3 regions of the Rhizobium sp. AN6A genome follow, and region 2 is predicted to be linked to each of the others. Evidence: riboswitches for the same ligand, from Rfam matches in the RefSeq annotation. Region 2 holds a riboswitch; each other region holds the start of a gene.
The links. Region 2 has a riboswitch for thiamine pyrophosphate ahead of thiB (thiamine ABC transporter substrate binding subunit). Riboswitches for the same ligand answer to the same signal wherever they lie in the genome.
Positions count from the first base shown of each region.

Region 1: it holds a riboswitch for thiamine pyrophosphate, as region 2 does, so the genes downstream of both, CRO62_RS10895 (ABC transporter permease) here and thiB (thiamine ABC transporter substrate binding subunit) in region 2, are expected to answer to the same signal.
Region 3: it holds a riboswitch for thiamine pyrophosphate, as region 2 does, so the genes downstream of both, thiC (phosphomethylpyrimidine synthase ThiC) here and thiB (thiamine ABC transporter substrate binding subunit) in region 2, are expected to answer to the same signal.

Region 1 is NZ_OCNC01000003.1:1,520,873-1,531,562, reverse strand. Features, by position in the region: gene CRO62_RS10925 (ABC transporter ATP-binding protein) at 13-1,089, shown strand; gene CRO62_RS10920 (ABC transporter substrate-binding protein) at 1,144-2,379, shown strand; gene CRO62_RS10915 (carbohydrate ABC transporter permease) at 2,554-3,465, shown strand; gene CRO62_RS10910 (carbohydrate ABC transporter permease) at 3,470-4,327, shown strand; gene CRO62_RS10905 (alpha-glucosidase) at 4,340-6,334, shown strand; gene CRO62_RS10900 (TadE/TadG family type IV pilus assembly protein) at 6,420-7,709, opposite strand; TPP riboswitch at 7,891-7,993, shown strand; gene CRO62_RS10895 (ABC transporter permease) at 8,122-8,907, shown strand; gene CRO62_RS10890 (ABC transporter substrate-binding protein) at 8,904-9,848, shown strand; gene CRO62_RS10885 (hydroxyethylthiazole kinase) at 9,851-10,591, shown strand; gene thiE (thiamine phosphate synthase) at 10,578-10,690, shown strand, end outside.
Region 2 is NZ_OCNC01000004.1:907,062-917,751, forward strand. Features, by position in the region: gene CRO62_RS17015 (MFS transporter) at 1-1,204, opposite strand, end outside; gene leuC (3-isopropylmalate dehydratase large subunit) at 1,632-3,041, shown strand; gene CRO62_RS17030 (M48 family metalloprotease) at 3,103-4,563, opposite strand; gene CRO62_RS17040 (ATP-binding cassette domain-containing protein) at 4,871-5,587, opposite strand; gene thiP (thiamine/thiamine pyrophosphate ABC transporter permease ThiP) at 5,584-7,209, opposite strand; gene thiB (thiamine ABC transporter substrate binding subunit) at 7,229-8,242, opposite strand; TPP riboswitch at 8,281-8,391, opposite strand; gene CRO62_RS17055 (VOC family protein) at 8,437-8,829, opposite strand; gene CRO62_RS17060 (ABC-F family ATP-binding cassette domain-containing protein) at 8,921-10,690, opposite strand, start outside.
Region 3 is NZ_OCNC01000004.1:754,451-765,140, reverse strand. Features, by position in the region: gene CRO62_RS16355 (ABC transporter ATP-binding protein) at 1-676, opposite strand, end outside; gene CRO62_RS16350 (alpha/beta fold hydrolase) at 1,023-2,840, shown strand; gene CRO62_RS16345 (glycoside hydrolase family 2 protein) at 2,811-5,267, opposite strand; gene CRO62_RS16340 (DUF1839 family protein) at 5,264-6,247, opposite strand; gene CRO62_RS16335 (amino acid--[acyl-carrier-protein] ligase) at 6,254-7,162, opposite strand; gene CRO62_RS16330 (acyl-CoA dehydrogenase family protein) at 7,167-8,348, opposite strand; gene CRO62_RS16325 (acyl carrier protein) at 8,348-8,599, opposite strand; TPP riboswitch at 8,780-8,891, shown strand; gene thiC (phosphomethylpyrimidine synthase ThiC) at 8,986-10,690, shown strand, end outside.

The DNA of each region.
Region 1 (10,690 bases), on a different contig from region 2:
GAGGAGGAAAAGATGGCTTCAGTCAGCCTGCGCAAGCTGGACAAGAGTTACGGTGCCCTGCGCATCGTCAAGGGTATCGACCTTGAAATCAACGATGGTGAATTCGTGGTTTTCGTCGGCCCCTCCGGCTGCGGAAAATCCACGACGCTGCGCATGGTCGCCGGGCTGGAAAGCATCAGCGGCGGTGAGGTGATGATCGGCGACCGTGTTGTCAACAAACTGCCGCCGCGCGAGCGCGACATCGCCATGGTGTTTCAGGATTACGCGCTTTACCCGCACAAGACGGTACGTGAAAACATGGGTTTCAGCCTGAAGGTACGTGGTGTCAGCGCCTCGCAGGCCAATGCCAGCATTGATGAGGCAGCGAATATGCTAGGCATCAGCCATCTGCTGGACCGTCGTCCGGGCCAGCTTTCCGGCGGCCAGCGCCAGCGCGTGGCCATGGGCCGCGCCATCGTGCGCCGCCCGCAGGTGTTCCTGTTCGATGAGCCGCTTTCCAACCTCGACGCAAAACTGCGCGGACAGGTTCGCACGGAAATCAAGCGCCTGCACCAGCAGCTCGGCACCACCATCATCTACGTGACGCATGATCAGGTGGAGGCGATGACGCTGGCTGACCGCATCGTCATTCTGCGCGGCGGCGATATCGAGCAGGTCGGCACGCCGGACGAGGTCTATAACCGTCCGGAAAGCGTGTTCGTCGGCGGTTTCGTCGGTGCGCCTGCCATGAATTTCGCTCGCGCCAGAGTGACCGGCGACAGGCTGACATTTGCGGACGGCAATTCTCTTCCATTGGCAGCAGTCAGGCCGTCCCGTGAAACGGCGCTCGATGGACGGGAGGTCATCGTCGGCATTCGCCCTGAACATTTCGGTCCTGCCGGGGGATTTGACACACAGCTTTCCGTCAAAGTGCAGGTGGTGGAGCCTCTGGGGTCGGATACGCTGGTGCATTTCACCCTCGGTGATGCGGCGCTGACGGCGAGAATGCCGCCAGAAATGAAACCGGCGCCGAATGAGGAACTGAAGATCGGCCTCGACCCATCGAAGGTGCACCTGTTCGACGTGACAACGGAACGCTCCATTCAGTGACAGGATCGGGCCGCCGCAGGCCCGGCTTCAAGATTTCAATAACGGGAGGAAAACATGAAATTCAAAGCCCTTACGGGAGCAGCGCTCTGCGCGACGATGCTCAGCCTTTCGGGACAGGCCTTTGCCGACGCCGAACTAAAAATCTTCGTTTCCAGCCAGCATCAACCCGATGTATGGCGCAAGGCGCTCGATCAATATGAGGCGAAGACGCCCGGCGTGAAAGTCGTGATCGAGACCGGCGGCAACACCTCCGAAATGCAGGCGCAATATCTCAACACCGTCATGTCTGCCAAGGATTCGAGCCTTGACGTGCTGATGCTCGATGTCATCCGTCCCGCACAGTTCGCAACCGCTGGCTGGACCAGCGATTTCTCCGGCAAGGACTTGTCCGCCTACCTGCCGACCTATGCCGAGGCAAACACCGTGAACGGCAAGATCGTGGCGCTGCCGGCGTTCGCCGATTCCATGTTCCTCTACTATCGCAAGGACTTGCTGGACAAATACGGCATCCAGCCGCCGACCACCTGGGACGAGCTGAAGGAAGCGTCCAAGAAGGTTATGGAGGGCGAAAAGAACCCCGAGCTTCAGGGCCTTTCCTTCCAGGGCAAGGCCATCGAAGGTGCGGTGTGCACGTTCCTGCTGCCCTACTGGAGCGAAGGCAAGTCGCTGGTTCAAAACGGCAAGCTGAATTTCGACAATCAGGCGGCCGTGGATTCGCTGAAGCTCTGGAAGAGCTTCGTCGACGAAGGCGTTTCCAAGAAGAACATTTCCGAAGTGGCGACCGACGACACGCGCAAGGAATTCCAGGCGGGCAAGGTTCTCTTCGCCGTCAACTGGTCCTACGCCTGGACCCATTTTCAGGGCAAGGAATCGCAGGTGAACGACAAGGTTGGTGTCGCCCGTCTGCCGGCTGTCAAGGGCGGGGAGCAGACGACGTGCCTCGGCGGCTGGGAATTCGGCGTTTCCGCCTATTCCAAGCAGCAGGACGAAGCCAAGAAACTGGTGGAATATCTGTCCAGCCAGGATGTTTCGAAGTTCATGGCCATCAACGCCGCGCTGCTGCCCACCTATGCCTCGCTCTACAAGGATGCTGATGTGACCAAGTCCATCCCTTGGTTTGCGGATGCGCTTCCGGTTGTTGAAACGGCAAAGGCCCGTCCGGTCACACCGCGTTACAACGAGGTCAGCGAAACGATCCGCACCACCGTCAATGGCGTGCTTGCGGGCGTGATGTCGCCGGAAGACGGCGCAAAGCAGATGGAAAGCCGTCTGCGTCGCGTGTTGCGCTAAGCCTTGTGGCCGGGGGCGGCATGCAAGACATGCCGTTGCCGGCCTGTTTGGCCGAACCAGTTAAAATCGCCTGAACGGCGCGATAAACGGGCCGGAACTTAACCGGTCTGATCGGGAGACGATGACGTGAATTCAGTTGCGGGAGTGGCAGACGTGACGATGCCGGAGAGAACAATGGTCAGGGTGGACGAGAAACCGCAGCCGCGCTGGACGCGGTGGCTCGATCTCGGTGACCGGTCGCTTGCCGTGCTTTTGCTGGCGCCTGCAGCCATTCTTCTTTCGCTCATCATCGTCTATCCGGTGGCGCGTCTCGTCTACACCTCGTTTTTCAGCCTTTCGCTGACATCAGGCCTGCCGGCGGAATTCATCGGCCTTGAAAACTACACGGCGATGCTCGATGACCCGATTTTCTGGGAAACGACCTGGAATACGGTGCTGATAACGCTGATAACTGTGCCGGGAGCGCTGTTCATGGGCCTGGGCCTTGCGCTCCTCGCCAACCTGCCGTTTTCCATGCAATGGCCGATGCGCCTGTCGCTGCTCATCCCCTGGGCGCTGCCGCTGTCGTTCGCCGGCCTCATCTTCGCGTGGTTTTTCCACTACGAATACGGCGTGGTCAACGATGTGCTGAACCGGCTGGGCTTTGAAGGCATCATCTGGTTCAACTCCCCGAACTGGGCCTTTGCGGCCATCTGCCTGACCATCATCTGGAAGACCTCCTCCTTCATGGCACTGATGATCCTTGCAGGGCTGCAAACCATTCCGCGCTCGCTTTATGAAGCCGCAGATGTGGATGGCGCCGGCAAGCTCAGGCAGTTCTTCGAGATCACGCTGCCTCTCCTCAAGCCCTCGATCGTCGTTGCTCTCATCTTCCGCACGATTACGGCGCTGCAGACCTTTGATATTCCATACATGATGACCGGCGGCGGACCCGGCACATCAACCACGACGCTCGCCATGTACATTCACCAGAACACCGTTTCCTTCCTTGATCTCGGTTACGGTTCGGCACTGGCGGTCATGATGTTTGCGCTCTCCATGTGCGTCACCGCCGTTTATCTCCGCATTATCAGGACGAAGGACTGATCCCATGAGCACCGTTGCAACCTCCTCCGGTCTGTCCTCCTTCTTCTCCGGCAAGCCGCTGCGCTTCATCGCGGCCTCCATATTGCTGGTCAACGGCCTGTTTCCGGCAATATGGATCCTGTTCACCTCGCTGAAAACCGAAGCGGAACTGACGGTGAAACCGATCACATGGTTTCCGCATGCGCCGACGCTTGCCAATTACATGCAGGCCTTTTCCGACCAGCCGTTGCACCTCTTCCTGTTCAACAGCTTCATGGTTGCGCTGCTTTCCACGGCACTCACAATTCTGATTTCGGTGCTGGCAGCCTATGCGCTGGCGCGGCTCGATCTCAAATACCGGGCGCTGATCCTCTCGCTCATCATCGCCGTTTCCACATTCCCGCTGGTAACGCTGCTGGTGCCTCTGTTCGAAATCATGCGTGCGCTCAACCTGCTCAATAGCTGGACTGCTCTTATCCTGCCTTACACCGTGCTCTCCCTGCCGGTCTGCACGCTGATGCTGGTGTCCTTCTTCGAAAGCATCCCGCGCGATCTGGAAAACGCCGCCATGATTGATGGCTGCACCCGCATCGGCGCGCTGTTCAAGGTTGTCGTGCCACTCTGCGCGCCGGGCGTCTTCACCGCCGGTATTCTCGCTTTCGTGAACGCCTGGGACGAATTCCTGCTGGCGCTTTCCTTCAATTCCAATCCAGCACTGCGCACGCTGCCGGTCGGCATCCAGCTTTACCAGGGTGAGTTCGCTTTCCCCTGGCCCGTCATCTCGGCGGCGCTAGTGGTCGGCATCGTCCCGGTCGCGATCCTGATCGTCATCTTTCAGGAACGCGTCGTCTCCGGTCTCACCGCCGGCGGTCTCAAGGGTTAAACAGGTACAGTCATGCAATTCGAAAAGACCAGAGACGGCTTCACGCTTGCGATTGGCGGCCGCACCATTCTTTCTCATTCGCCTGAGAACCCGGCTTTCTTCGCCGGTTTCGGCAAGGAGCGGATGGATATGTATCGCGGCAATTTCGATATCGAGGACTATGTCATCGAACGAACTGCGCTCCGCCACGCCGAAGTCAGTGGCGACAGCGCTACGCTGTCTTCCGCACCCGGGCAGGCCGCGCGCCTTCATCTGGCGCTGGATGGAAATGCCATCAGGGTCACGGCGCTGGATGAAACCATCAATCGGCTGTGGCTGCGGATCGTCGCAGATGAGGACGAACATGTCTGGGGCGGTGGCGAACAGATGTCCTATTTCGACATGCGCGGCCGCCGCTTTCCGCTCTGGACCTCCGAACCCGGTGTCGGCCGCGACAAGACCGCTGAAATCACCTTCAAGGCTGACGTCAGCGGCAAGGCGGGTGGCGATTATTACAACACCAATTACCCGCAGCCGACCTATCTGTCGTCGCGCAAATATGCGCTGCATGTGGAAACCAGCGCCTATTCGGTCTTCGATTTCCGCAACGAAGATTTCCACGAAGTCGAGATCTGGGCAATCCCCGAGAGGATCGAGTTTTTCACCGGCGATCGTTTCACTGATATCGTTTCCGCCCTCTCGCTGCGGTTCGGACGCCAGCCGGAACTGCCGGAGTGGGTCTATAGCGGCGCGATCATCGGGTTAAAGGATGGCGCCAACTCCTTTGCCCGGCTGGAAAAAATCCGCGCTGCCGGAACCAAGGTCTCCGGCCTGTGGTGCGAGGACTGGGTGGGGCTTCGCCAGACATCCTTTGGCGCCCGGCTCTTCTGGGACTGGCAGGCCAATGAGGCGCGTTATCCGCATCTGCGTCAGAAGATCGCCGAGCTTGCCGATCAGGGCATTCGTTTTCTGGGATACGTGAACCCCTATCTCTGCGTCGACGGCCCGCTTTTTCCGGAGGCGGAGGCGGCCGGTTATTTCGCCACCGGTGCGGACGGCAAGACGGCGCTCGTGGATTTCGGCGAGTTCGATTGTGGCGTGGTCGATTTCACCAATCCGGCCGCAGCCGAGTGGTTTGCCGAAGAGATCATCGGCAAGAACATGCTGGATTTCGGCCTTTCCGGCTGGATGGCCGATTTCGGCGAATATCTACCGATCGACATCACGCTGTCGAACGGCATCGACGCCAAACTGATGCACAATGCCTGGCCGACGCTCTGGGCAGAGGTCAACGCCAAGGCCGTTGAAAGCCGCGGCAAAACCGGCGAAGCGCTGTTCTTCATGCGGGCGGGCTTTACCGGTGTGCAAGCCCATTGCCCGCTGCTGTGGGGCGGTGATCAGTCCGTCGATTTCTCCCGCCATGACGGTCTCGTCACTGTCATATGTGGCGCATTGTCTTCCGGTCTTCTTGGCAACGCCTATCACCACTCCGATATTGGCGGTTATACCAGCCTGTTCGGCAATGTCAGAACCCCGGAACTCATTATGCGCTGGACGGAGATGGCAGCCTTTACCCCTGTCATGCGCACCCATGAGGGAAATCGCCCGCGCGACAATCTCCAGATCGATCAGGACGAGACGGTTCTTGGCCATTTTGCCCGCATGACGGCGATCTACGTTGCACTCGCCCCCTATCTGAAATCGCTTTCCACTGAAGCGGCCAAAACCGGCCTGCCGGTACAGCGCCCGCTTTTCCTGCATCACGAGAACGACCGGCAGACCTATGCCATTCAGGACAGCTATCTCTACGGAGCCGACATACTGGTCGCACCCGTGTGGAAGGCGGGGGAGACGCAGCGCACGCTTTACCTTCCGGGCGATGGTGAATGGGTGCATCTTTGGAGCGGCGCGCGGTATTTTGGCGGGCACGAGATCACCGTGGAGGCTCCGATAGGCCAGCCGGCTGTGTTCTACCGCGCTGAAACGCCCTTTACTGCGTTATTTGAACAGCTTCGGAATATCGCTTGAAGCATCACCTTCCGGCCATTTCCAAAAAACGCCGCAAATATTGCGGCGTTCAACCGATGCTCTAAAAGGCCTCGCTAAACGACAATCAGCCCGTCAGGCGCGGTGATGTAATGGCTTTCTTGAACAGCACCGTCATCGCGTCGCTGATGCCCTGGGACGGGCTGACTTCGAAATACAGGCCCGGGGAAGCGCAGCTCTGCATGCGTGAGCCGATTTCCGCCTGAAAGGGCTTGATCCAGCTATTATACCAGTCATTCGTCGGCAGCGGCAGATAGGTGGTATAAAGCACCGCGATACGAAAACCCTTTTCCTTCAATTTCGTACAGTCTTTGATGTCGATCGGCTCCTGACAGCGGCCTCCTGTCAGTTTTTTCGTACAGGAGGACGGCTTGTAACTGTCGCCCACCCCGTCTGAAACAAAGAAAATAACCTTATCCGGGTTTGCCGAGCTTGCGCCCGTGCCCGAACTGCCGACCTTATCTCCAATCTGGACCAGTGCCCGGTCGAAATCGGTTTGCTGGTCGTTGTTGTATCCCTGATAGGGGATCGACATCAGGTTGATTTCACCAGCTTTTTTCTTTGCTGCGTCCAGATCCGAGGTTAGCGAAACGACCTCAAGCAGCTTGGTATCTTCCGCCCGTTCCCCGAAGGTATAGACGGCCATGCGATATTGATTGCTGCTTTTGCGCGTGGACTTTGCCGTGTCCATCAGGCTGGCGGTTGCCTTGGCAACCACGTCGATACGCGTCGTAACCCCGAGTTTCTTGGCCTTGAAGTAATAGCTGTTCGGATCTGCCACGCCGTCCTTCACGATGTGACAGGCAAAAGCGCATTTATCGCCAGTATTCGCAACCAGGGTGGCAACATCCGTGGGTGTGGCGCCCACTCCCATGGAGGGCGTATTATCAAGCAGAAGATAGAAATCGCTGAAGGTTTCCGTTTCGTATTTGGCCGTGGCCGTGCCGCCAACCGAAACGAAATCTTTCCCCAGAAGCCCTGAGAGCGTCGTGCTGACCGACGCCTTGAAGCTGACGGACGACTCGACCACATTGCCGTGCTTGATCACCGAAACATCGACAGAGGTAATGGTGTAGTCCGCGTCGCCGCGCTGATTGCCATCGAAGAATGCCCGGGCTTCGTCATTGCCGACGGGAATGACACCGTCCCCCGACATCTTCTTTGCCGCCTGAACACTTGCGGACATATCGGCGACTGCCGCCAGAGCCGCAGAATCCGCCGCCTGCTGCAGATCGGCTTTGACCGACATGCCGCGCGTAATATCGAGCGCCACACCGGCAGCCCCGCACAGAGGCACCATGAGCAGCGCGGTCAGAATGCCAAAATTTCCAGATTTCTCTTGCCAGAAGTTTTTCAAGTTCGCCCCCAACCATTCTGGGAGCTGAAGCTAATACAGCGGAATTGAAAAGCGGTTTCAATAAATAACTAATTTTTGATAAACTTAATATAATCAATAACTAATGTGTTCGCGGCAAATTCGCCAATATTCTCGTTAACTTTCAACGTTGACATTACTTCAAAACCCTCCTAGCAAATCAGTCTCTTCCGAGGGGAGCACCTGACGGTGCTGAGATGGCGATGAGCCGGACCCTTGAACCTGATCCGGGTCATGCCGGCGTAGGAACGGAAACTGTAGCGCATTTGCGGTACTGCCCTTTCTCTTCTCCGCTTTGCCCGGATCTCCGTGATCGCCACAGCTGGAGACCGAACGATGATGATGAAACATCCTTCCCTTCGTATACGGTACGGCTGCGTCTGAGGCCCGGCCGATGCGTGCCTCCCATGCGCTTAAGGGCGTCGTTCTCATTCTGATTGTCTGGCAGCTGGGCATCTGGCTGTTTGCACCGCCCCGCTATATCCTGCCCTCGCCCGCCGATGTTGCCGCAGCACTCCTGCGCCAGCCTGCCTTCCTGTTCGGACAGGCCATGGTGACATCAGGTGAAATGGCCGCCGGGCTTGCGGCTGGCATTGCCGCCGGCATTCTCGTTGCCTTTGCGATTGCCGCCGTCCCGCGTTTTGGCCGCCTCGTCTGGCCCATGGTTCTCGTGTTGCAGGCATTTCCGGTCTTCGTGCTGGCCCCCATTCTCGTACTCTGGTTCGGTTTCGGCATGGCTTCGAAAGTGGTCATGACGGCGATCATCATCTTTTTCCCCGTCGCTTCAGCCTTCACCGATGGCCTCAATCGCACGGATCGGACGATCCTCGATGCCGCCTCGCTGACGGAGGCGAGCCACTGGCAGATCCTAATCCGGTTGCGTGTGCCGCTGGCGCTTCCCTCACTCATTTCCGGGCTGAGGGTCGCAGCTCCGCTCGCCCCGCTCGGCGCGGTCATTGGCGAATGGGTGGGCGCCTCCGCCGGGCTCGGTTTTGTCATGATCCAGTCCAATGCCCGCATGCAGACCGACACAATGTTCGCCGCCATGACCATTCTCGCCGTCATGGCGGTGCTGCTGCGGCTTGTCGTCGACCGGGCAACGGCCAACCTCGCCCCCTGGGCCAAAGAAACAGACCACGTCATTCCTTTCAAACATTTGCGGAGACTTTCGGCATCATGAAACGAACTCTTCTTTCCCTCATCGTTGCGGCAGCAAGCGTGCTTTCGCCCGTGCAATCGCAGGCGGCAGACAAGCTTACCGTATTGCTGGAATGGTTCGTGAACCCGGACCATGCACCGATGGTGATTGCCAAGGAACGCGGCCTTTTCGCCGATGCAGGGCTGGAGGTCGAGTTGATCCCGCCCGCAGACCCATCCGCCGTACCGCGTCTCGTCTCGGCAAAGCAGGCCGATATCGGTGTACACTACCAGCCGAACCTCTATCTCGACCACGATGCAGGGCTGCCGCTTGTCCGTTTCGGCACGCTGGTGGAAACCCCGCTGAACACCGTCACCGTTCTGGCCGATGGTCCGATCAAGAGCCTGAAGGACCTGAAGGGCAAGAAGGTCGGCTTCTCGGTTTCCGGTTTCGAGGATGCTATGCTGAAGCGCATGCTGGAGAAGGAGGGACTGACGAAAGACGATGTGGAACTGGTCAACGTCAATTTCTCACTCTCGCCGTCCCTGATCGCCGGCAAGGTCGATGCCACGCTTGGCGGCTTCCGTAATTTCGAACTGACGCAGATGAAGCTTGAGGGCCACGACGGCCGCTCGTTCTTCCCCGAGGAACATGGCGTGCCCGCCTATGACGAACTGATCTTCGTCACCCATCGTGATCTCGTGAAAGACAGCCGCCTGCCGCGTTTTCTCTCGGCCGTTGAGCAGGCCGCGATTTTCATCACCAACCACCCGCAAGAATCCTGGCAGCTTTTCATCAAGGCCTATCCGAACCTTGACGACGCGCTGAACAAACAGGCGTTTTTCGATACGCTGCCGCGTTTTGCCAAACGTCCAGGCGCACTCGATCGCACCCGATACACGCGCTTCGGCACCTTCATGCAGGACATGCAACTGATCAAGCAGGCGCCGGCGGCGGAAGACATTGCCGTGGAGCTGCAATAACCATGGCAAACAGTTTTCCGACTGCGGCGAAGGCCGCGGAGATCCTCGAAAGGGTAAGGCAGACGCGCCCGCGCGTGCATTGCCTGATGAACACCGTGGTGCAGAAATTCACCGCGGACGGCATTACCGTTGTCGGCGGCATCCCCTCGATGACAACCTCACTCGAAGAAATCGGTGCTTTCGTCACGAAAGCCGATGCGGTGGCGATCAATCTCGGCACGCTCGACGCCGACCGGCGCAAAGTCATTCGATTTGCCGTCGAGATTGCCCGCGCGGCTAGCAAGCCGTGGATTCTGGACCCCGTGCATTGCGACTATTCGCCATCGCGACTGGCGTTCGCGCGTGACCTGATCTCGCTTGGACCCACCATCGTGCGCGGCAACAGCGCTGAGATGAGCCTGATCGGTGCTGTTCCGAACGCCATCAGGATAGAGACCGGACCTGTCGATAACCTGCGCGATGCCACACGCAGCGTCAGAATCGTCAACGGTCACCCGTGGATGGCGAAGGTGACAGGCACGGGTTGCCTATCGGGTGGCGTCATCGCCGCCTTCATGGCGGTGGAAAAAGACGCACTGACGGCCGCCGCCGCCGCCCTCGCCATCACGGGTGTCGCAGCCGAACTGGCAGCGAAAAACGCCAAAGGTCCCGGCACATTCGAGCCGGCATTTCTGGATGTGCTTTCAGAAATTTCCGGCGAAGACATAATAAACCATGCGAGGATTGAGCATGAACAAGGTTGATTACCGTCTCAACGCGCTGGTCGATGCGAGCCTCGGCGATGTTGCGCCGTTGGGCGAGCTTGCTCTGGCGGCCGCACTCAACGGCGCGACCATCCTGCA
Region 2 (10,690 bases):
AGGCAAGGAAGAACATCGGCGCAATCGTGCTGCCGGTCTGGTCCTTGATCCAAGGCACCACGTTCTGCGCCACGAAACCACCGAGATTGCCGACGGAATTGATGGCGGCGATGCCGGCAGCGGCACCGGCTCCCTTGAGGAAGCGGCCGGGCAGGCTCCAGAACACCGGCTGGCCGGCAAAAATGCCCGCAGCGGCGATGCAGAGGAAGGCGAACTGCAGGACCGGATTGCTGAGCAGCGCCGACATCAGCAGGCAAAACGCGCCGACGAAGGCAGGGCCGACGATATAAGGCGTTTTGTTTTTTGCCTTGTCAGCCGCCAGGGGCACGACGAAGAGAGCGACGGCCACGATCACCCAGGGTATGATGTTGATGAAGCCGTTGGCGGTGTTGGAAACGCCGAAGCTCTTTACGATCGTCGGCAGCCAGTAGCTGAGACCATAGGCCGCCAGCGGAAAGCCGACATAGCAAAGCGCCATGAACAGCACGCGCGGATTGATCAGCGCCTTAAAGCCGTCCTCCGCATGCTCTTCCATGCCCTTGTTTTCTTCGGCCAGGCGGTTCTTCAACCAATCCTTCTCGGCCTGCGTCAAGAACTTCGCCTTTTCCGGCGTATCGTCCAGATAGAAGAAGGTGACGATACCAGCGATCACGGCGGGAATACCCGTCGCCAGGAACACCCATTCCCAGCCGGCATAACCGAGGAAACCATCGAGATCGAGCAGCATGCCGCCAAGCGGTGCGCCGATGGCATTGGCAAGCGCACTGAAGATCATGAAGAGGCCGATCATGCGGCCGCGATAATCGCGCGGGAACCACAGCGTCATCAGGAACAGCACGCCCGGGAAGAAACCGGCCTCGCAAAGCCCGAGCAGGAAGCGCAGGATGTAGAACATCGTCGCATTCTGCGTGTAGGCAAGCGCGATGGTGACGGCACCCCAGGACACCAGAATGCGGGCGAACCATTTGCTGGCGCCGAAACGGTTGAGGAAAAGGTTGCTCGGAACCTCAAAGAGGAAATAGCCGATGAAGAACAGCGAAGCGCCAAGTCCATAGGCATATTCGCTGAGGCTCAGCGCATCGACCATCTGCAGCTTGGCATAGCTGACATTCTGCCGGTCGATATAGGCGATGAGATAGAGAAGGCCAAGAAACGGCATCAGCCGCCAGGTGATCTTCGAGATTAGGGATTTTTCCGATACCATGTGCTTTTCCCTCCCTTCGATTGCTCGTCGAAATGCAAATGATAAGGGGACCCATCTATATGTGCGCCGCAAGATACGCAAGTTGCATTGCATCATAACCAATGCCGAAAGGGCTGCGAAACGGGGATTTTAAAGCACTGAGTGCATGATGCGGCGCACATCAAAGCCGCCGGGCACCGTTTTACGGTCTGCGTGCATTCATATTGCCGCCAAACCGGCAATCTGCTATGAAGACCGCCATGGGATCTAAATTCGGATGTCTCGCGCAGAATGTTTATGTGCTGCAGGACCACAAGCGTCTGCCGGCACGGTTTTTTGCGCGCATTTCCGGGGCGCTCAATAGCCGACTTAGGCTCGCCTGACAGCACCCGCTGTCCACCGCCTTACTGAACCCTGATTTTACCTTTCCATGACAAGGCATAGAGCCATGAGCGTACCCCGCACCTTATACGACAAGATCTGGGACGACCACGTCGTCAATCGTGACCCGGACGGAACCTGTCTTCTCTATATCGACCGTCACCTGGTCCATGAGGTGACGAGCCCGCAGGCCTTTGAAGGCCTGCGCATCGCCGGCCGTCCGGTCCATTCGCCCACCCGCACGCTTGCCGTCGTCGATCATAACGTGCCAACCACAGCCGACCGGCTGGAAGGCATCAAGAACGAGGAAAGCCGTATCCAGGTGGAAGCGCTTGCGCAGAACGCCAAGGATTTCGGTGTCGAATATTATTCCGAGCGCGACAAGCGCCAGGGCATCGTCCACATCGTTGGCCCGGAACAGGGCTTTACCCTGCCGGGCATGACGATTGTTTGCGGCGACAGCCACACCTCCACCCATGGTGCTTTCGGCGCGCTGGCGCACGGCATCGGTACGTCGGAAGTGGAGCATGTGCTGGCGACCCAGACGCTGATCCAGAAAAAGGCCAAGAACATGCTGGTGCGTGTCGATGGCAAGGTTCCGGAAGGTGTCACCGCCAAGGACATCATCCTCGCCATTATCGGTGAGATCGGCACAGCGGGCGGCACCGGCCATGTGATCGAATTTGCCGGTGAGGCAATCCGCTCGCTCTCCATGGAAGGCCGCATGACGGTTTGCAACATGACCATCGAGGGCGGCGCCCGCGCCGGTCTGATCGCGCCTGATGAGACCACCTTCGACTACATCAAAGACAAGCCGCGCGCGCCAAAGGGCGAGACGTTGGAACAGGCCATCGCATACTGGAAAACGCTGAAATCCGATGAAGGCGCCCATTACGACAAGATCGTGGTGCTGGACGCCGCCAACCTGCCGCCGATCGTCTCCTGGGGCTCATCGCCTGAGGACGTGACGTCCGTCGAGGGCATCGTTCCCAATCCGGATGATATCGAGGAAGAAAACAAGCGTACTTCCAAATGGCGTGCGCTGGATTATATGGGCTTGAAACCCGGGACGCGCATCACCGATATCGCCATCGACCGCGTTTTCATCGGCTCCTGCACCAATGGCCGTATCGAGGATTTGCGCGCAGCGGCAAAGATCGTCGACGGCCGCAAGGTCGCGCCCACCGTCTCGGCCATGATCGTGCCCGGCTCCGGTCTCGTGAAGGAACAGGCGGAAAAGGAAGGTCTGGACAAGATTTTCCTCGAAGCCGGTTTCGAATGGCGCGAACCGGGCTGCTCCATGTGCCTTGCCATGAATGATGACCGCCTGAAGCCTGGCGAACGTTGCGCCTCCACCTCGAACCGCAACTTTGAGGGCCGCCAGGGCTACAAGAGCCGCACCCACCTCGTCTCCCCCGCCATGGCAGCGGCGGCGGCCATCGCCGGTCATTTCGTCGATGTGCGCGAGTGGCGGTAATTATCGATAACGTCTGAAACGAAAAACCCCGGATCACAATCCGGGGTTTTTTGTTAGCATCTCATTCCGCAATGATCTTCACCCGCTGGCCGGGCTGAAGCGTGGCGGTGGCGCTCATCGCATTCATCATGCGGAACATGTCGAGCTTACGGTCGGTCCCCATCATCCGTGCGGCAATCGTTGCCACGGTTTCACCGGGCTTGACCGTCACCACGCGCACGCGCAGAGGTTTTAACGATGCGATCTCCTGCGGCGTCATCTTGCGGAAACTCGTGCGCAACACGTTGGCGATGGAATCGAGCTGCGTGTTACCCTTCGGCACGGCCGTCAGGAAGCGGAATATCTGCTGACCAACACGGATGACGGTAACGTCAAAGTCCCATTTGTCCGCCGTCGCCCGGGCTGTCGCGGCCTCCAGACCGTTGATCTGCGTTTCCTTCACGGTTTCCGGCATCAGGCCGGCAACCCAGCCGCTGGTAAGGTAATTGGCAAGAGTGGTCTGTTTCGGATCGGCCACGCCGTCGAAACGGATCGCCACATCGCCCGGCCCCGTCGCAAGAACGGCCTCCACCTTGTTGTCGATCACGAAACCTTCCGGCACGTCGAAACGGATACCGAGCGTTCCGTGCAGGAAGGTCTGGCCCCGGACATAACCCTCCTGCGGGCTGTCGCCGTAAAGCAGGCCATCTATTCCATCCAGAAACCAGTCGCGACCACGATCCCCGACCTGACCGTCCTGGCCGAAGGCGCGGGCATGCCGGCGTGCAAGCTCGATGCGCTGCGGTGTGTTGGGGTGGCTGGAAAGAAAGTCGAGGCTTTGGTCGTTTTCGGGATCAGCCGAGGAGAAACGCGCATAGGCCGCCATCGAATCCAGAAACCGCGGCGATGCGAAGGGGTCGTAGCCGGCCTCACCCAACATGCGCACGCCAATCACGTCCGCCTGCAATTCCTGCTGACGCGAAAAAGCCGCAAGCCGCAGCTTGCCGCGAGCAAGCGCCTGCTTGCCAGCGAGATCGCTCGACAGAACCTCGGCGACCACGCGGCTTGCAATCACCTCCGCCTCTTCCCGACGCTGGCGCTCGATGCCGTGGTTTGCGGTAACGTGGCCCATCTCATGCGAAAGCACGGCGGCCACTTCCGAGGCATCGTTGGCGAGAGCCAGAAGCCCGCGCGTCACGTAAAGATACCCACCCGGCAGCGCAAAGGCGTTGATAGCAGGCGAGTTGAGGATGGTGATGCGATAGGATTGCTGCGGATTTTCCGAAACGGCCGTCAGCGCGCCGGCGATGCGGGCGACAAGCCGCTCCGTCTTGGCATCACGATATTCGCCACCATAACTCGCCACGATACGCGGATGTTCGCGCGCGCCCATCTGCGCGCGGGGATCATTCTTCTGCACCTCTTCCACCGTCTGCGGATTGTCCGAAGGCCGCAAGGTGGACTGGTAGGCCGGGCTGAAGAGAGACTGACACGATGACAGAAATACGGCAGATGCGGTCAGCACGGAACACACGGCAGCCATCCTGCCCGAACGGCGAAGGCCTGAACGGGAGAAAAGCCTCCACTGCGCAGTCATGCTATTTCTCATTCTCTATGCCTGCCCCTAACGTTCCTGATCATCCGTTAATTGCAGACCAGAATAACAGATTCGCCCCAACGAGCCATGAATGTCGAAACGGTAAAAACGATCCATCAAGTCCGGAATATTCCTGAAGAACGCAATAATTCTCGTCTTTTCTCGGGCAACGACTTGAAACTGGCAAGTGCAAATTAACGCCATTGAAGTTATCTAAAGCGATTGCCAGCGGCACGCGTCGAAAATAAGGCGATCAGCCGTTCAGAAAACTGTCGACCGCCTTCACATTTTGTGTGGCGAAGAAATCTGTGGTCGAGCCCGCATAGACAACGCGGCCACGATCAAGAAAAACCACCCGCTGCGCCAGCTTTTTTATGTCGTCTGGATGGTGCGTGACAATAATCACCGTATTTTTTGTTTCGGCATGCAAGTCGAGAAGCAGGGAGGTCATGCCCGCCCGCAGCCCCGGATCTAGCGCCGCGAAAGGCTCGTCCAGCAGCATGACCGGTTTTTTCCGAACCAGCGCACGCGCCAGCGCCGCCCTTTGCCTTTCTCCGCCGGAAAGCGTGCCCGGCAAACGTTTGTCAAAACCCGCAAGACCAACGCGTGTGAGCGCCATGTCGATCCTCTGCCTGTCTTCCGCCCGCAGCTTCAGCCCGGGGCTGATGCCGAGCGCGACATTGGTGAAGATATCGAGATGGGCGAAAAGATTATTATCCTGGAAGATCGAGGAGACCGGTCGCTCGGAAGGATCGAGCGCCTTCATGTCCCGCCCGCCGATCAGGACGCGCCCGGAATCGGACAATTCAAAACCGGCGATGAGATTGAGGAGCGTCGACTTGCCAGAACCGGATGCACCGACGACGGCAGTCATCTGGCCTTGCGGGAATATACAATCGAGATCGAAATCCTGCGTTCCGAGCTGCAGCCTGACTTTGTCCAGCCCCACGGCAAATTCATCGCCCGTCATATACTCGCCCTTGCTGATTGGGATTGCCGTGAAACGCCGCCCGCGGCAAGCAGCAGGCAGACGATGCCAAGGATGAACGCGTATCCGGCGGCATCATTGGTGCGGTAGCTGCCCATATTGCTATAGACCAGCCATGGCAACGTGATGAAATTTTCCGACCCGAACAGGGCAACCGCCCCAAGATCACCAAGCGACAGCGCCATGGCGAAGGAAAACGCCATAACCAAAGGCCGCCAGAGTACCGGCAGATCAGCGAATCGCAGCCGTGTCAGGCCTTGAAGCCCGAGACTGGCGGAGAGCCGGCCGGTGCGCAGAAAATGGCTGGTAAAGGCTGGCTCCAGCACCCGCATGGCAAGCGGCAACGCCATTAGCATGTTGATGAGCGCCACGAGAACGGGAGCGTAAAAACTGACATCTCCAAAGGGCCGCAGCAACAGGAACCACCCGCTTCCCAGCACGACGGGCGGCACCAGCAGCACCAGCGATGACCCTGCCCCAAGCGTGGCGGACAAAAGGCGCAAGGGCTGAGCCGCGTGCCGTCTGGAACCCACGGCCTGTCGCGCACCGATGATCGCAAAGCAGCAGAGCACGACGAGAGTTGCGGAGAGCGCAGCGATTGCAAGGCTGGTCGCCGCCGCATGCAGGAAGATCGGCGCTGACAAAAGACGCGGCAGATCGGCCCCCAAGCCCGAGACGCTTATGGCAACAAGCGGCAGGCCGACCAGCAGAACCGCAAAAATGATTGCCGCTCCGTCCCACAGGCGCGCGCCAACACGCTTGCCGTCGAAACGACGAACAGGGCGGCCAAGCGAAGCAATTTCCGCCTCGGGCGATGGCAAAAAGGCAAGAAGGCCGAGCAGAACTGCCGTGATTGCAATCTGCAAAACCGAAAGCGCGATTGCCCGCTGCGGATCGAAATCAAACCGCAGCGCCTGATAGATTGCGACCTCAAGTGTCGTCGCCGCCGGTCCACCGCCCAGCAGAAGCACCAGCGTGAAGCTGGTGGCGCACAGCATGAAGACAAGCCCGGCAATACCGGGAACAAGCCGCGAGACGGCCGGCCACTCGATGAAGCGGAAAACCGAAACCGGCCCCATGCCAAGACTTGCCGCCATCCGCCAATATTCGCCCGGAATACGCTCCAGCCCGGCCAGCATCAGCCGCACCGCAAGCGGCAGATTGAAAAACACATGCGCGATGAGAATGCCGGAAAGGCCGTAAATACTGAAGGGCTGCTCCGCACCGGCAAAAACAAGGGCAGTATTCAAAACACCCTGCCTGCCCCAGATCGTGATGATACCGAACGCGCCGACGATGACCGGCAGCCCCATCGGCACCGCCATCAACCTGACAATCCATATGCGCCCCGGAAAATCTTGTCTGCGGGAGAGCGCAAGCGCCACCGGCAGGCCGAGAACAATGGAAAGAACGGTGGACAACGTTGCCTGATAGAGCGTGAAGCGCAGGATGCGCAGCGTGTAGGCATCCACGATTCCGGCGGCGGATGTGCCGGCATCGAAAGACAGGAGTGCTGAGACAGCAAGCGCCATGAACAGGAAAACGGCGGCAAACGCCGCCGTTCCGCCAATGATCGACCATCTGTAGTCGCGACGCAGCATCATGCGCGGGCGTGCCTCTTGCTCAGTTCATGCTCATGGCCGCAAGCCATTCGTCGATCCAGGCCTTGCGGTTCTTCGCCACTTCTTCCGGGTCCATCAGGAAGGTCTTCTGCGGCACGACGAGTTTGGAAAATGCCTCGGGCAGGGGCGTGGACGTTGCCGCGACCGGCATCATCCAGTTGTTTTCCGGAATGGCATCCTGAAATCCTGATGTGAGCGTGAAAGCGAGGAACTGCTTCGCCAGTTCCTTATGCGGCGCGTTTTTGAGAAGACCGGAAACCTCGATCTGGATGTAGTGCCCCTCGGAAAAAGCCGCAGCCTGATAGCGATCCGTCTTTTCCGAGACCATGTGATAGGCAGGCGACGTGGTGTAGGAGAGCACCATTGGCACCTCACCCTTGGTGAAAAGGCCATAGGATTCCGACCAGCCCGGCGTGACGGTGAGAATGCGCTTCCGGAGCTTCGCCCAGGCTTCCGGTGCCTTGTCGCCGTAAACGGACTTCACCCAGAGCAGCAGGCCAAGCCCCGGCGTGGAGGTGCGCGGGTCCTGAATGGCGATTTTCTGTGAAGGATCGCCGTCCACCAGATCCTTCAGGCTCGTCGGCGGATTTTTTATCGTCTGCGTGTCATAGACAACGGCGAAATGACCGTAGTCGTAAGGGACGAAAACGTCGTCCTTGTAACCGCCCGGCACCTTGGCCGCCGATACATCGATACCGCTGGCGTCGAAGAGGCCGGTCTGTTTCGCTTCCGCGACCAGATTGGTGTCGAGACCGACAACGACATCCGCCTTCGACCCCGCCCCTTCAAGCTTCAGGCGGTTGAGCAGCGCCACTCCATCCGCCACACCGACGAAATTGACCGTGCAATTGCACATTTTCTCGAAGGCCTCCTTCACCTTGGGGCCGGGACCCCATTCGGAAACGAAGCTTTCATAGGTGTAGACGGTCAGTTCCTGTCTGTCCTGAGCAGTGGCAAGACCGGGCAGAAACAACGAAACGGCAACGAGGGAATTCAGGAAAAGACGACGGCGCACGGGTATCTCCTCAAAAAACGAAAAGGGAAATAGCCGCTTGCCTTAAGCCGTCTAATCCCTCCGCCGGTATGAACCGGATCAGGTTCTTCGGGTTGGCAAGCCTCTCAGCCTTTTGCACGCAAGCACAAAAGACACCCCGTTAGATCAAGATGATGATGTAGTCCCGCTGTCTCTGATTGGCAAGATGGCTGCCGTCAGGCCTGCTGCACCATGTGCACCAGTTCCCAGACATGGCCGTCGGGATCCTGAAAACTACCGGCATACATGAAACCGTGATCCTGAACCGGTTTCCAGCTGCTGCCACCCGAGGCGAGCGCCGTTTCGATCATCCGGTCGATTTCCTCACGGCTTCCCGCTGTGAGACAGGTCAGGACCTCGGTGCTGCGTGTGGCGTCGGCGATATCGCCATTGATGAAATCGCGAAAACGCTCCTCCTGAAGAAGCATCACGAAGATGTTCTCCTCAACGATCATGCAGAGCGTGCGGTCATCCGAATATTCCGGATTGAAGGTGAAACCGAGAGCCGTGAAGAAGCTTCTCGATGTCTCGATATTCTTGACCGGCAGATTGACGAAGATCATGCGCATTTTCTGAACTCCTCCGAACCCGCACAGGAAACGGCAATTCCGCCTCCCTGTCAAAGGTGGATGAGACCTCAGTCAAGAAATCGCGACCCAGTCACCCTTCAATTTCCTCGCGCAGCATCTCCAGTTCCAGCCATTCCTCTTCCATGGCTTCGAGCTTTTCGCGCAGCTTTGTCATTTCCTGCGCCAGCGTATTGAAGGTAGCCGGGTCCTTGGTGAACAGATTGGGGTCGGCCATGCGCTGCTCACGCTTGGCGATTTCGCCCTGCGCCTTCTCCATTTCCTTTGGAAGGTTTTCGAGCGCAAATTTTTGCTTGAAGGAAAGCTTGCCCTTGGCCTTTGAGGGGTCCTGCGACGCGGAGGCGGAAGGGGCGGTCTTTGCCTTTTCCTGCTTCTCCGCCTTGCGCTTTTCTTCTGCAGCGCCCTTGCGTTGCGCCATCATGTCCGAATAGCCGCCGGCATATTCGATCCAGCGTCCGTCCGGCTGGTCCGGATTGGCGGGCGCGATTGTGGAGGTGACGGTACGGTCGAGGAAATCGCGGTCGTGGCTGACGAGAATGACCGTGCCGGAAAAACCAGCAACGATTTCCTGCAACAGATCGAGCGTTTCGATATCGAGATCGTTGGTCGGCTCGTCAAGGATCAGCAGGTTGGTAGGCCGCGCCAGAATGCGCGCAAGAATAAGACGGGCGCGCTCACCTCCGGAGAGGTTGCGGATGGGCGTGCGGGCCTGTTCCGGCTGGAACAGGAAGTCCTTCATGTAACCCGTCACATGTTTCAACTCGCCATTGACCAGCAAATTGTCGCCGCGACCGTCGGTGAGGTAATGAGCGAGCGTATCGTTTGGATTGAGATCCTCACGCTTCTGGTCAAGCGTCGCGATTTCCAGATTGGTGCCGAGCTTTACCGTGCCGCTATCGGGCTGAAGCTGGCCGGTCAGCATCTTCAAAAGCGTTGTCTTTCCGGCACCGTTCGGCCCGACGAGACCGATGCAATCACCGCGATGCACCCGCAGCGAAAACGGCGCGATGATCACGCGTTCGCCGTAAGACTTGGTGATGACGTCTGCCTCGATGACCAGCTTGCCGGATTCCCGCACCTCCGCAGCCGTCGCCTGCACGCTGCCCTGCGGTCCCTTGTGGCCGCGATAGTCCGCACGCATTGCCTGAAGCTCGCCCACGCGGCGCATGTTGCGCTTGCGTCTCGCGGTCACGCCGTAACGCATCCAGTGTTCTTCACGCTCGATGGCCTTGCCGAGCTTGTGCTGCTCCAGCTCTTCCTCTTCCAGCACCTTGTCGCGCCATTCCTCGAAATGCGCAAAACCGCGATTGAGACGGCGGGACTGGCCGCGATCCAGCCACACGGTCGAGGTCGAAACCTTTTCCAGAAAACGCCTGTCGTGCGAAATCAGCACCAGCGCGCTACGCGCCTGCTGCAACTCGCCTTCAAGCCATTCGATGGTGGGCAGGTCCAGATGGTTGGTCGGCTCGTCCAGCATCAGAATATCGGGTTCAGGCGCCATGACGCGGGCAAGGGCCGCACGCCGCGCTTCGCCGCCGGACAGGCTATCCGGATGTTCCTGTCCCGTCAGGCCCAGATGCTCGAGAATATAGGTAACGCGATAGGGATCGTCGCCAGGTCCCAGCCCCGCCTCGGCATAGGCCTGCACGGTGTCGTAACCGGCAAAATCCGGCGCCTGTTCCAGATAACGGATGGTGGCGGAGGGGTGACGGAAAACCTCGCCCGACTGCGCCTCGACCAGACCGGCGGCGATCTTCATCAGGGTCGACTTGCCCGAACCATTGCGTCCGACAAGGCAGATGCGGTCGCCCGGCTCCACCTGAAGATTGGCGCCGTCGAGCAG
Region 3 (10,690 bases), 150 kb from region 2:
GCTGGCGTGCGCTCAGCTGCCGCTGGCGTCCGAGTTCGATGAGGCGACGGCGCATTTTGGGGATGATGCCGACCTGGATGGCGGCCATGAAAGCCGCAATCAGACCCAGCCAGAAATTCTGCACGAGAATGAAGAAGAGTGCCGAGAGCGCCTGACCGCCGAGAAGCGCCGGCTGCACAAAGGCGTCACCGGTAAATCCGCCCAGCGGCTCGACCTCGTCCTTCACCATGCTGGAGATTTCAGCGCCCTTAACCCGCTTGAAATGCGTGGGCGGGAACCGCAGAATCCGGTCGATAAGTTCGAAACGGATACGCCTGAGAAGCCGCTCGCCGAGGCGGCCCTTGAAGGTGTTGATATAATATTTGAAAAGCCCGTTGATCACGACAAGCGCAAGGAAGGTGAGGCTGAGCGCCATCAGCATCGACATGCGGTTGAGTTCGAGGCCGGGGAAGAGCGTCACGGTGCCCCAATAGGGAATATCGACCGTGAGATGCATGAAAAGCTGTGTCGCGTTTGCCCCTTCGAATCCGTCTCCCTGAATGGGGCCGTTGACGATCTGTTTGGGCAGATCGAAGGCGAGGAAATAGGGGATCATGGACAGGGCGACGATCAGCAGAATGAAAAGCTGCTGCCGCTTCGTATGCGACCAGATATAACGCGTAAGGCTTTGTTCCATATAAAACTTCTATGACCTGTCGGGCAGGGCCCGGCGTGTTGGTTTGCGCGGTGTCAAGACGGTCAGGCTGCCGGGTGGCGGGATCCCCTCCTGCAAATAGGTATGTGACTCGCTATTTATCAGTATATTCAAGCGGTTTCGAGCAAAATAGCGCCCGTGCCGAGGCTGGCCCACGATCCCCGATATTTGTTTTTGTAACGCGCATTCCACATTCGATATTGAGACGACTACATTTTTAGACTTCCCTAATGTTATTGGTTTTACTGTAGAACAGGACGTTAAGACGCCCCGGTATAGTTATCCCGCAAATGGTTGAGCCGACACAGGCGTAGTGATTGCAAGGTCGATGGCGATAGATATTTCAGAGCGTGCAAGCGGTGAACCGTCCCCTGACATGTTGTCGCTTTCGGGCATTGCATCCGATGGGTCGATCGCGCATCCGGTTTCTTTTCAAGGATGCACGGGTATTTTTCACCCGGCGCGCAAGGAGGTCAAACAGGACCATGCGGTTCTTTTCGTCAGCCCCTGGGGCATGGAGGAACTGTGCACTCGAAAGTTTCAGCGGGTTGTGGCTGAACGGCTGGCGGCGGCCGGCGTCGCCAGCCTGCGGTTCGACTATCATGGCGCTGGGGACGCGCTCGATCCGGAGGACGTCGTGCGTGCGGCGGACTGGCTTTCCGACACGCGAGCGGCGCTCGACTATCTAAAACGTCTTTCCGGTTGTTCCAGGGTGGTCGTCATCGCTCAGGGTCTCGGCTGTCTGATCGCCATACAGGCGCTCGCCGATACGGCCGACGTCGGTTCCATGGCGCTTCTGGCGCCCGTCGTCTCCGGCCGGAGCTATCTTCGCGAACTGGCGATGTGGTCGTCCATGATCGACGATGGTCTTGGTCTTCGTCCCGGGCAGCGCATGGCGGAGGCGGGGGCGATTGCAGGCATGGCCATGCCGGTGGGTGTTGCTGATGCTATCAAGAAGGTCAATCTTGCAAAGCTGAATGTTGCTCCTGCGCGGAGCATTCTGGTGCTGTCGAGACCGGGCCGGGCGAGCGACAGCGATTTTGCCAAACAACTCGCCGCGATTGGTGCGGAGGTGGGGGAGGCGGAATTTGAGGGATATGACGATCTCGTATCCAGTCCCACACTCTCGAAAATACCCGGCGATGTGGTGAAGTGGCTTCGGGACTGGGTCCTGTCCAAGACCCAGACCACGGATGCGGCGGGTCCGCAGGAAGATTTCATCGTCAACGCTCCGCAGCGCGGTCGCGGTTTTCTGGAACAGCCGGTGCAATTTGGAGAAGCCGGCCGGCTTTTCGGTGTTTTTTGCGAGCCTGATGATCGGCTGGCGGTCTCCTCGGTCCTTCTGCTCGGCGCGGCCTACGACCGGCATGCGGGTTGGGGCAGGCTTTCCGTGCAAACGGCCCGTTCGCTCGCGCGGGAGGGTATCGCTTCGCTACGGTTCGACGCGGCCAATATTGCCGACAGCCCCCCGGTCAAAAACGCGCCCGATCAGGTTCTTTACGATGCGGCGCAGAATGACGACGTGGCCGCTGCGCTCGATTTTCTCAGTCGGCGTGGCAAAGGACCCGTCGTTGCAGCTGGGCGCTGCAGCGGCGCCTACCTCGCCTTCAACGGCGCGCTTGCCGAAGACCGGATCAGCGGGGTGGTTGCGGTCAATCCGGTTGTGTTCCACTGGCGGAAAGGCCGCTCGGTCGATGAAGCGCTGCACAAACCGCCACGTTCCTTTGGGGAATACAGCCAGCGTTTTCGCCAGGGCGCTACGTTCAAGCGTCTCGTCAGCGGCGATGTCGATGTGGTGAGCGCCGGTCGCAATATCGCCAAGGCGACGCTCAAGAAGCTTTCGATAAAAACGGCAAGGCTTTCCCGCCGGGGGAGCGAGGAAGGGCGTGCCGTCTACGGTGCTTTCGACAAGCTCAAGACAAGGGATGTGTCCATCAGCCTGCTTTACAGCGACAATGACGACGGGCTTGAGCATTTCCGGTATTATTTCAACGCCGATGGCAGGGGCCTGTCGGCCTACCGGAATGTGTCGCTGACGATTATTCCTGACGCCGACCATAATCTTTCAACGCCGGAGGCCAGAAAAGCCTATATCGATGCGGTGAAGCTGATGGCTCTAAAAGGAAAATCGCCGGCTGGAGCCTAGCGAGACGACATCGCCGGAAGGGGGCGTTTCGGATGTTGCTGTCTCCGGCAGAAGGTCGATTTTCCTGGTTTCACCGGGTGCGAGATGGAACCAGCTTTCCGAGGCGCGGTAATCTTGCGCCGTGATATGGACGGATTGCGCCAGCCGGTCCGTGCCGATTTCGAGCGACCAGATGCCGTTCGCCTCGCTCACCCCCACTTGAAGGTTGGCGGCGTGCAGTGCTTTTTTCCGACCGAGAGGAAAATGGAATGCGTCGGCGATGACAGATCCGGTCGCGACATTGCGGAGCCGGGCCACCGTCACATCATGGGAGGGCGGGCCGAAACGATAGGCATAGGTCGTATCGAAAAAGGCGCCGAACAAATCGGTTGCGGCGATGGTCTGGCTCTGTCGCGGCGAGAGCGTGAGCGGCCGTTTGGCATGAACGACGGGTTGCGTGCCATCGCGCAGGCAGGTCAGTTCCAGCATGGCGTCAAGGTTGTCGCCGGTTTCGTTGATGACATGAATGTCCAGCCCGTTGGTACCTTCATCGGAAAGGCTGACCTGGATGGGACGAAACGCTCTTTTCAGCGCATGCCAGACGGATTTGGGTCTGCCGGTGGCATCGATGATACCCCAGCCAGCGCCGGGAACGATATCCTGCAAGGTCCAGACCAGGGCGCCCCCGCAAGAGGACGCGTCGCGACGCCATTCGGCGAAGGTTGCTTCCATGACCTCGGCAGTGACGGCACGAGACATGTCGAGATAGAGGCCGCCATCCTCCCGACGCAGCACGTCCGGCTCAACGTCGTAAAGCAGTTTCAGATAATGGTCGCGAATATCCTCGAAATCCCAGGAAGCGCCGCGATCGCGTGGCGTGCGCGCCTTCCAGCGCGGATCATGCACCGCCAGTGCGGGAAGATGTCTGTCCAGCGTTTCCTGTTCGGGAATATTGGCGAAGGCCAGGCACTCTGCAGCAAAGCGGAGATTGGCCCGGCGGGCATCTTCCAGCGGACGGCAATAGGCGCCCACACCGTAATAATGACCAACTCCGGCATTGGGAAAGAAGGGCAAGGCGCCGCCTGAAGGGGAATTCGCCACATAGGCCGCGTCTGGCCGTTTTTCGGTCAGGACTTCGGGCAAAATTGTCTCGGTGAGGGTTCCCTTCCATATCTGTTCCGGCAGACCGAGCATCGCGCCCTGCTGGTACATTTCGCTACCGCCGCAAAAAACGGTCAGCGAAGGGGAAAGGGCGGTCGCCTCGAGGAACTGCGAGACTTCCGTAACGATGTGCTGGCTGAGCGCCTCATCCTTTGCCGGATAATCAAAATTGGCAAGCATGGCGTCCTGCCAAACCATGATGCCGAGTTCATCGCACAGCGCGAAGAACTCCGGCGTTTCATAGGCCATCGTGCCGCCGACGCGGATCATGTTCATGCCGGCTTCGGCAGCTTTTCGAAGCCAAGGCTCATAGTCCGGTCTTGTTCCCGGCAGCCGCACGATGTCGGCGGTCGTCCAGACTGCGCCCCGGCAGAAAACGGGGTGCCCGTTTATCTGGATGCCGAAACCGTTGCCGTTTTCGCCGTAACCCGCCTCTACGCGCCTGAAGCCCGTGCGCCCGAGCCTGTGTTGCTTACCATCCAGTTCCAGAACGACTTCATGGAGCGCCGGTCTGCCGTGGGTATGCGGCCACCACGTCTCGACATCGGGTATGTGGAGTTGGCCTAGGAGCCTGCCGTTTTCACCCCCGAAAAGATCGACGCCGTAGCCCGCGCAGGTGAGCCGTGCGGATGGAATGTCGTGGTTCGCCTCCAGGGCGATGTTGACCGTTCCCGTCCCGGTTTCGTCGAGCGAGGACCGGACTGTGCAGAGCACGCCTGCCTGTCTTATAAGGCTGATGGGTCGCCATGGGCCGGCGGCATGGATTTCCGGGCACCAGCCTGGCATATATCCGAGCGCCGTGGTGCGAATCAGCCGCAGACCTTGGGTGTTCATCATCTGCGGCCGCCAGCGGGCGCGGGGACCGGTTTTTTCGAGCCTTGGCGAAAGTGCCCGGAAGCAGATGGACAGTTCGTCCGCGCCCGTCAGTTCAACCGGTACTTCCAGCCTTTCGAACATGCTCTGGCTGGCGGCGATCAGTTCGCCGTTGAGGAAGATTTCTGCAATCGTGGACAGGCCGTCGAAGCGCAGGATCGCCCGCTCCCGCACATCGGAAATCATCGTCAGACGGTACCAGGCATCCCTGTCGTTCAATGGTGTCGGATTGAGACGGTCAAATTTTCCGGCCAGTTCCAGAGCTTGCGCCACTGTTCCGGGAACGGATACGTGAAGGCTTTCAAGGGTTGCGGGAATATCCGAGGGCGTTTCGCAGGCATTGGCCGGCGTCATTGTCAGCGTCCAGCCTTCGCTTAGTAATTTTTCGCTTTCGCGCGGAAGATAAGTCCTCACGCGGCCTCGCTGGTGTTCGACAATTTTGCCGCAAGGGCTTCCATCACACCATCCCATGCATCCGCAGCCGGATCGAGCACCGAGGCGAGCGCGTCGAATTTGCGGCGCGTGACGGCGCGAGCGAGCTGGAACTGCACGGTCTTGGCGACCTCGGATATGCGTAGCGCGTGGTCTCTTGCTTCAGCAAATTCGCTCTTGTCCAGCCATTCGAGGTGGCTCGCCGCCAGTTCGAAATTGGCGCCGAGCTGGCGCAGCGTATTGAAGGCATATTTGTGGAAAAAGCCGAACGGCCGGTCTGCCACCTTCTCGACCTGAGCCGGAAACACGGCTGCAAAAGCCCTGACCGGATTGTCGGATGGTCGCCTCGAAAAATGAAACTTCAGCAGCCGTTCGGCCGTTTTGCGGATATGCGCCGGCGAAGGGTTGCTGTCTGCGAATTTCGCAAATTCCGTATAAGGCAGGAACGTCGGCTCGCTCTCTGACAGGTGATGCTGGAACAGGCCGTCGAAATCTTCGCCCGACAGGTGGAAAAAGCCTGCATTATGAAAATAATCGAGTTCCCGGTTTGCGAGGTCCAGCCGGTTGATGGCGATGGTGGTCTTGCCATGTTCCTTCCGGTAGCCCACCCCGTGGGTATCGGGCATATAGAAGCTGTCCATCTCGATCAGGCAGATGCGGCCGCGCTCCAGCTGCGCTTCGATATGGTTTTCCACCCGGTCGAAGATCGCAAGTTCGGTGGCGCGAACGCCATAAAGTGCTTCCAGATCTTCCAGCGGCACTTTGAAGAAGGTGAAGTGGTCGCCTTCGAAATCCTGCGTCAGTGTGAAGCCGAACATGGCCTCAGGCGGCAACCCTTTCGAGGCCAGCACCTCGATCCACAAATCGATGTAGCAATTGGTCTCCGGCCACATTCTTTCCGAAGAATGAAGCGGGTGCTGCACATAGTTTTTGGGATTGAGACCGGGGAAAATCTGCCGCATGAATGGTTAGCCCCAGAGTGTTTTCAAGGCCTTTTCGGGCCATGTTTTTACATCCAGTCCGTGATGCGCAAAAAGTGCCAGCGCAATGCGCTCAAGGCCGAAACCGACGCAGGCGGTGTGAGCCACATCACCGTTGTCGAGGTTCAATCCCCATTTCTGGCCAAAGGCGTCCTGATGGTAATTGAAGCTCATGCAGGCCGTCGGGTTGGTGGCGGATGTGACGGGAATCAACAGTTCGAATTTCAGGTTCTGGTCGCGCTGGTTGTTGGCGAGCATTTTGCCGGCGCGGCCGAAGAAGGGATCGTTGGCCACGTCGATGGTCACTTCAAGGCCCACGGCTTCCATCATCGCCACGCCGCGATCCATCCATGTCTGGCGGAATTCGGTCACATCACTCTCCGTGCCCATGCGCACATATTCCCGCATGCGGAACAGCTGCTGACGTGCCGGGTCCTTGGAGGGCTCATGGCGGAAACAATAGGACTGGATGTCGTAGAGACCGCCGCCGGAAGGCAATGCGCCGCGCTTGGCGATGGTCGGATAAAGAGGGTAGCAAGCGGCCGGCGTCAGCACGATATCGGTTGCTTTCTGGTCCTTTGTCCAGTCGCCGCCCTCATCCATGGATTTGAGGAGGCTCACATGGTCAAGTTCGCAACCGCAGAAGGAATGCACTGTGCCGGCAAGCTGCGGGAAGCTTTTCATGTAACCGCTCTTTTCGAAATAGGCGCGGTTGATGCCGGGCGGAAAGCGGATCGCCTCTGCACTGTCCGGGCCGCCGGTGCGGTCGATCAGGCGTTCGAATGCGGCAATGACATCCTCGAACTGGCCGCTGCGTCCATAAAGACCATCGACACCCGTTTCAATCAGCAGGCCTTCTTCGAACAGTCGATCGAGAAACGATGTTTGCATATCCATGGTCTTATCCCAAGAGGCTGGTGTCCTGCTTGTGAACCAGCAGGAGATTGGCGGAATTGCCGAGAATACGGTCGTTGGAAATCATCAGGCGCGCGGAATGCGCGTCGCGAAGGTGTCGGCCAAGGCTGTAGGGCGTACCGTTCTTGTAACCCATGATGCCGCAGACCAGCATCGCGTGGTCGATGATCTCCAGAATGGTTTCCGAAGAACAGATCTTCACATTGTTCATTGCAACCGCGAACGCCATGGACATCAGCTTGTCCGGGTCGCTCTTGGTGTCCTCGTAAGCCTTTACGCCCGCAATGACGTTGGATTTGACCACCTGCAATTTGGTGGAAATTTCGGCAATGTGGATAGCGCCTGGCGGTGTGACACCGGGCGACTTGCGTGCTGCCGTCCTGACGAAGGATTGCGCGCGCAGCACCGCATCCGACGCGATGCCATACCACACGGCGCTCCACAGAAGATGCGAGCTTGCAAGCATGGATTGCGCGGCGATTTCCGCAAAGGGTTTTGGGAATATCTGCACCGCCGGTGCCTCGCCGCGGAACAGGAAACCGTCCGAACAGGTGCCACGCATGCCGAGTGTGTCCCAGACATGGGTCTTCTCGAGCGTGTACTGATCTTTCAGGAAGACGGTCATCACCTGATCGGCCGGGGCGGCATCCTTGTGGGCGCGCGAGGTGATGAGGATGGCATCCGCATTGCTGCCGTAAGAAATGACGGTGGCGTCCTTCTCCAGCCGGCAGATGTCTCTTTCGACCTCGATCGCGCAGATGGAATTGCGCAGATTACCGCCGATTCCGCCTTCGGTCGTGGCCGAGGCAAGCAGAAGCTGTTCGCTTGCGATGCGGCTCATGAAGCCCGCATGCCATGGGCTTGTCTCGCCGTGTTCCACAAGGCTCGATGCCTTGATGTGGTGCATGGCGAAAATCATCGCGGTTGCCGAACAGGCCTGGCCAAGCCGGGCGCAGATATCGGCGATTTGCTGTATGGATGCGCCTTCGCCACCAAGAGAGGACGGGACCTGAATGCCGAGAAAGCGCTCTTGTCTCAGCGCCTTGACGGCTTCCTCCGGGAAGCGACCGGTGACGTCCACCTCGTCCGCGTGTTTGGCGGCAATTGCTGCGACGCGGCCTGCGCGCGCGGACAGCGTTTCATCCTGCGGCGCAACGGTCACATTCATCAGGCTGCCTCTTTACCATCCAGAATGAGCTTAACGGTGTCTTCAATGGCCTTGATGCTGGCAAAGGACTTGCGGTTCAAGAGGTTGTCGGGGAATTCGATATCGAAAGCTTCCTCGATACCCAGCATCAATTGCACCGATGCAAAGGAAGAAAGGCCTGCCGCATAAAGATCTGCTTCGTTTTCAATCGTATCGACGGGGGTAGGAAGCTGGCCGAATTTTGCCAGTATTTCACGAATAGTCGCATTCATTCCGACTTATCTCCCATGAATTTAACATCAGGATGGTTTGTGCTTATCGTTAATTTGAAAACGATAATATTCGCCTAAACCGTTAGGTTAATTACCACTAACGGCGCTTTTGTTGTTCGTCCACCTTTGCCAGCCATCAGCAGCACCCTTGACAAATGTCGGGCGGTGTTTTCTCTTGTGTCCATTCACCAGGGGTGTCCCGTCAAGGGGCTGAGATTCTGCTTTTATGCGCAGTGACCCGTTGAACCTGATCCAGTTCATACTGGCGTAGGGACGGTGCAAAGACCGAAGGTCGGATTGCGTGTAACGTGCGCTGCCGACGCTTCGGTATTTTCCATCATTCCGGCTCGAACTGGGTCTCCACTGTCAAACTTTGGAGCCTCATGATGAATATCGTTGCCAAGAATATCCCGCTTGTCGTCACAACCGGGCCGCATCCCGCCTCCACGAAAATCCACAAAACCGGAATTTTGCATCCGCATATTCGCGTGCCGATGCGCGAAATCGCCGTCCACCCGACGGCGGGCGAACCGCCGGTCACGGTCTATGATTCCTCAGGCCCCTATACCGATCCATTGCATAACGTTCTGATCGAAAAGGGTCTACCGCGCCTGCGTCACGACTGGGTCGTAGCGCGCGGCGATGTCGCGGCTTACGACGGGCGGCATGTCAAGCCGGAGGATAACGGCTTTGCCACCGGTGAGCGTCTCACGCCGGAGTTTGCCGTGCGCCACCAGCCGCTTAAGGCCACGGAAGGAAAAGCCGTAACGCAGCTTGCCTATGCGCGGGCAGGCATCATCACGCCGGAAATGGAGTTCATCGCCATCCGCGAAAATCTGGGGCGCGAAGCGGCGAAGGAGAAGCTGGCTCGTGATGGCGAGAGTTTTGGCGCGCAGATACCCGATTATGTGACGCCGGAGTTCGTCCGTCAGGAAGTCGCATCGGGCCGCGCCATCATCCCGGCCAATATCAATCACCCCGAGCTTGAGCCGATGATCATCGGCCGTAATTTTCTGGTCAAGATCAACGCCAATATCGGCAATTCCGCCGTCACCTCCTCCATGGCCGAAGAGGTGGAGAAGATGGTCTGGGCGATCCGCTGGGGTGCCGATACCGTCATGGATCTTTCGACTGGGCGCAACATCCACAACATCCGCGAATGGATCATCCGCAATTCGCCGGTACCGATCGGCACCGTGCCGCTTTATCAGGCGCTGGAGAAGGTCAACGGCATTGCCGAGGACCTCAACTGGGAAGTGTTCCGCGACACGTTGATCGAACAGGCGGAGCAAGGCGTGGATTATTTCACCATCCATGCCGGTGTTCGGCTGCATTACATTCCGCTTACCGTCAACCGTGTCACCGGCATCGTCTCACGCGGCGGTTCGATCATGGCGAAGTGGTGTCTGCATCACCACAAGGAAAGCTTCCTCTACGAGCATTTCGATGAGATCTGCGACATCTGCCGTGCCTATGATGTTTCCTTCTCGCTGGGTGACGGGTTGCGGCCTGGTTCGATTGCCGACGCCAACGACGCCGCGCAATTTGCGGAGTTGGAGACGCTCGGTGAGCTGACACAGATCGCATGGGCGAAGGATTGCCAGGTCATGATCGAAGGCCCCGGCCATGTGCCGATGCACAAGATCAAGGAGAACATGGACAAGCAGCTGAAGACCTGCGGTGAGGCGCCCTTTTATACGCTGGGGCCGCTGACGACCGATATCGCCCCCGGTTATGACCATATCACGTCAGGCATCGGTGCTGCGATGATTGGCTGGTTTGGCACAGCGATGCTTTGCTATGTCACGCCAAAGGAACATCTCGGTCTGCCTGATCGTAACGACGTGAAGGTCGGTGTCATCACCTACAAGATCGCGGCTCACGCGGCCGATCTCGCCAAGGGGCATCCGGCGGCACAGGTGCGGGACGATGCGCTGTCGCGCGCAAGGTTCGAGTTCCGCTGGGAAGACCAGTTCAACCTGTCGCTGGATCCGGACACGGCGCGCTCCTTCCATGACGAGACCCTGCCGAAGGAGGCGCACAAGGTCGCGCATTTCTGCTCCATGTGCGGGCCGAAATTCTGCTCGATGC